Regions from separate parts of the Paenibacillus lutimineralis genome, predicted to be linked through region 2. Evidence: a T-box and tRNA genes for the amino acid it is inferred to sense, from the RefSeq annotation. Region 2 holds a T-box; the other holds one or more tRNA genes.
The links. A T-box is a leader RNA that pairs with one kind of tRNA and senses whether it is charged. The one in region 2 lies ahead of tyrS (tyrosine--tRNA ligase), so its partner is inferred to be a tRNA-Tyr.
Positions count from the first base shown of each region.

Region 1: it encodes a tRNA-Tyr, which carries the amino acid that the T-box ahead of tyrS (tyrosine--tRNA ligase) is inferred to sense. The anticodon was not compared.

Region 1 covers NZ_CP034346.1:155,079-157,326, reverse strand. Annotated here, with positions in the region: partial or broken gene EI981_RS30155 (cbb3-type cytochrome c oxidase subunit I) at 1-110, shown strand, start outside; gene EI981_RS00750 (Crp/Fnr family transcriptional regulator) at 245-853, shown strand; tRNA gene EI981_RS00745 (tRNA-Lys) at 910-982, opposite strand; tRNA gene EI981_RS00740 (tRNA-Tyr) at 990-1,074, opposite strand; tRNA gene EI981_RS00735 (tRNA-Phe) at 1,117-1,189, opposite strand; tRNA gene EI981_RS00730 (tRNA-Asp) at 1,272-1,348, opposite strand; tRNA gene EI981_RS00725 (tRNA-Thr) at 1,364-1,439, opposite strand; tRNA gene EI981_RS00720 (tRNA-Val) at 1,453-1,528, opposite strand; tRNA gene EI981_RS00715 (tRNA-Met) at 1,538-1,614, opposite strand; tRNA gene EI981_RS00710 (tRNA-Ser) at 1,643-1,734, opposite strand; rRNA gene EI981_RS00705 (23S ribosomal RNA) at 1,800-2,248, opposite strand, start outside.
Region 2 covers NZ_CP034346.1:3,067,656-3,069,903, reverse strand. Annotated here, with positions in the region: gene tyrS (tyrosine--tRNA ligase) at 1-1,186, opposite strand, end outside; T-box leader at 1,263-1,485, opposite strand; gene EI981_RS13125 (endospore germination permease) at 2,032-2,248, shown strand, end outside.

The DNA.
Region 1 (2,248 bases), 2.9 Mb from region 2:
ATGGATCAACGTTGACTACTGCGCATGCGCACGGCTCCATGATGGGTGTCTATGGTATGTTTGCCGTTGCTGTACTGTTATATTCACTTCGCAATATTGTGAAGTCTGATCACCCTTTCCACGTAGTTAATGGATGGGGTGGTTTTTAATATTGAAAATGTAACAATTTTGGATTATTTGCTGTGACCCCCCTCACGATTCAATCCAATTCTACGTTTTTATAATGAGGTAGAAAGTATGTTTAATTAACAAATACACACATCCTATCTACTTCATCATCCATGGACTAATTAAAACCCATAAAATTGATGAAAAGGGCAACGAACAAATCCTTTCTTTATTAAAAACAGGGGATATGTTCCCACATACCGGACAATTTGGCTCTAACCCTTACCCTACCACGGCTACAACTGTCATTAACACGGAGCTGTTTGCATTGCCTATATCTTCTTTTGAGCAAATTCTAGCGGGCTCGCCAAGTATCGCATTTAAAATGATGGCGGTTATGGCCAGTGAAATTAGAGAGTTGCACAATAAACTACAAGGATTTACTTCAAGAAATCTAGAAGATCGAGGAATCTCTTTCTTAATTAAATTGGCTGAGGATTTCGGTATTAGAATTGATGGAAATATCCTGATTAATGTACCTAGGACTCACCAGGAGATTGCAAATCTGATTGGCTTCACAAGGCAGTCGGTCACCCGTTTATTAAGCAGCTTATGTAAAGAAGGATTACTGACCGTAAATCGCAAAGGTTTTCTCATCCATAATCTTCAAGCCCTGCGAGAACGAGTATGTGTCAAGGAAAACTGCGCTCACTGCCGCGAACACAAATTATATGAGAGATCATAAGAAAAGAACCCTTTCCTTGTAGCATGATCACTACTTGGAAAGGGTTCTTGTTGGGATGAGCCATGAAGGACTCGAACCTTCGACACCCTGATTAAAAGTCAGGTGCTCTACCAACTGAGCTAATGGCTCATAAAAATGGTGGAGGCTGATGGATTCGAACCACCGAACTCGTAGAGAGCAGATTTACAGTCTGCCGTGTTTAGCCACTTCACTAAGCCTCCATATAATATGCCAGCTCTAGGTTTGTCCTAAAACTTGCAAAGTGGCTCGGGACGGAATCGAACCGCCGACACGAGGATTTTCAGTCCTCTGCTCTACCGACTGAGCTACCGAGCCATATGTAATTTGGTCAAAAAAATAAATGGGTAAGTCTTGATAACCTTCCCACTTCTTTGTGGAAACATTCATTTGAAATAAATGGCGGAGCCGACGGGATTCGAACCCGCGGTCTCCTGCGTGACAGGCAGGCATGTTAGGCCTCTACACCACGGCTCCGCGCTGTGATACAAATGGTGCCGGCGAGAGGACTTGAACCCCCAACCTACTGATTACAAGTCAGTTGCTCTACCAATTGAGCTACACCGGCATATGAAGTTAAATGGTGGAGGCTAACGGGATCGAACCGCTGACCCTCTGCTTGTAAGGCAGATGCTCTCCCAGCTGAGCTAAGCCTCCAGGTAAATATGGTAGCGGCGGAGGGGATCGAACCCCCGACCTCACGGGTATGAACCGTACGCTCTAGCCAGCTGAGCTACACCGCCATATTATTATTTATAGCTTGTATGGAAATGGCGGAGAGAGAGGGATTCGAACCCTCGCACCGCTTACGCAGTCTAACCCCTTAGCAGAGGGTCCCCTTATAGCCACTTGGGTATCTCTCCAAAGCCATAAATTCAAGGTTAATCCTTGAAAACTGGATACGAAACTCATTTTGCATTTTAAGATTTTGGATAAGCCCTCGACCGATTAGTACCTGTCAGCTCCATACATTGCTGCACTTCCACCTCAGGCCTATCAACCTCGTCGTCTTCAAGGGGTCTTACTAATTGGGAAATCTCATCTTGAGGGGGGCTTCACGCTTAGATGCTTTCAGCGCTTATCCCTTCCGCACTTAGCTACCCAGCTATGCTCCTGGCGGAACAACTGGTGCACCAGCGGTGCGTCCATCCCGGTCCTCTCGTACTAAGGACAGCTCCTCTCAAATTTCCTACGCCCACGACAGATAGGGACCGAACTGTCTCACGACGTTCTGAACCCAGCTCGCGTACCGCTTTAATGGGCGAACAGCCCAACCCTTGGGACCTACTTCAGCCCCAGGATGCGATGAGCCGACATCGAGGTGCCAAACCTCCCCGTCGATGTGGACTCTTGGGGGAGATAAGCCTGTTATCCCCA
Region 2 (2,248 bases):
CTACGGTCACATTCATTTCTGTATCCGTGATCTTCTCACCATTCAGAGAAATGGCACCGCTTGTAATATCCTCACGTGCTTGGCGCTTGGATGGTTCAATTCCTAGATCAACGAGCCAGTCAACGATATTCTTTGCTTCCTTGGAAGCGTGGAATGTAGGCATTTCTTTAAATCCTTGTTCAATTTCATCTGCGGTTAGGGATTTGATATCGCCACTGAACAATGCTTCTGTGATCTTCTTAGCTTGTGCGAGTGCATCTTCGCCGTGTACGAATTTCGTCATCTCTTCAGCCAATACACGCTGTGCTTCACGTTTATGTGGTTCAGTCTGTACTTTCACTTCAAGAGCATCGATCTCATCCTTCGTTAAGAAGGTGAAGAATTTCAGGTATCTAATGACATCGCGATCATCTTGGTTAGCCCAGAACTGGAAGAATTCAAATGGAGTCGTCTTGTTCGGATCGAGCCAGATGGCCCCGCCAGCTGTCTTACCAAATTTCGTTCCATCTGCTTTGAGCATCAATGGAATCGTTAAGCCGAATGCTTTCGCTTCAGGGCCTTCCTTCTTACGGATCAAGTCAAGTCCGCTTGTGATGTTGCCCCATTGGTCAGCACCGCCGATCTGCAATTGCACATCCTCATTCTTAAATAGATGAAGGAAGTCGATCGACTGCAGGATCTGGTACGAGAACTCAGTGAAGGAAATACCCGAATCGAGACGGCTAGCTACAATATCTTTAGCCAGCATCGTGTTGACGCTGAAGTTCTTCCCGAAGTCACGAAGGAAGTCCAAGATTGTAATGTCCTTCGTCCAATCGTAGTTGTTCACCATGCGAAGACCTGTTTCTCCTTCATTCAGGAACAGCTTCTTCATTTGCGCAGTCAGAGCATCCACGTTGTTCTGTACTTGATCCATCGTCTGCAATGTACGCTCTGTAGTACGACCGCTCGGATCACCGATTGTACCTGTCGCACCGCCGATCAGAATGACGGGACGATGTCCTGCGAGCTGGAATCTCTTCAACATCATAAATGGAATCAAATGGCCTATATGCATACTGTCACCGGTAGGGTCAACACCACAGTACAATGAAATCGACTTCTCGCTCGTTAGTTTACGTAATCCTTCTGCATCCGTCTGTTGATTAATGGCACCGCGCCATTCCAATTCATCGATAATGTTCATCATTGTAGTTCATCTCCCTGGTGAATTTTAATTTTAATTAGATAAATAAAAAAATCGTCTCCTAGTCTATTTTAGACATAGGGACGATTTATTAACCGTGTTACCACCCACATTGCATCAATGGCGCTGCAGTTCACCATTAATACCACTCATAGCAATGATATCGATTGCCAGTCCGCTTAGCATTACCTAAGGTACTCCGGAGTGTAATTCGCAAAGTTTTGTATGACCAGGTCGCATCAACCCCTGGCTTTCTGAACAGTGACAAACTTGCTACTTCGCTCTTTCATCGTGCATCCAATATTAGATTACAGCAATCATAGTGCTAATAAATTTCTTTGTCAACACTTTAATTTCAATCTTTTTGTTGGAAAATTATTCCCCCATTCGGATTAAAGTTGCTAAGATCTGTACGATTGGTGGAACTATATATGTGTCATAGGGGATAGTTATAGTGGTTTTTGGATACAGCCAATATACATATTAAATTTCTTATATTTAATGTCATTAATGTTATCTTCTCTTTGCTTTTTCTTACAAGCTAACCGGTTCATTTTTTTGACGACAAGGCCTTGATATTATAGGCAATTCTTCAAAGCATTTTACCGAACTAACACTTTTATTAACACGAATTAACATGATCATAATGACAACATTTAGGAGTGTATATTCTGATTAAATAATTTATAAAAATTCGAACTTCAGAAAAAATATTGAGTGAATAGAAAGTTGATTTATTCATTTCTCATATGGCAATTAGATGCATATTTTGGAGAATAATGCTCAAGCTATATTAGACCAAAGCTGGCTAAATGTTGAATTCGATTGCTATGGAGTGAGTTCTTGTGGACAAAACTGGCGGTAAGATCGGTATTATCCAGATCATTATGATCATCATGCTCTTCAATGGATTGCTAAGCCACGTTATCGTCAATCCGATTCTGCTCGATGCTTCTCATAGAGATTCCTGGATAACGCTTCTGTTCACAGGTGTGCTATATATCCCATGGACTATTCTAATTGTCTATATTATGAGGAAATCTGAGAGGCAGCATCTTCAGG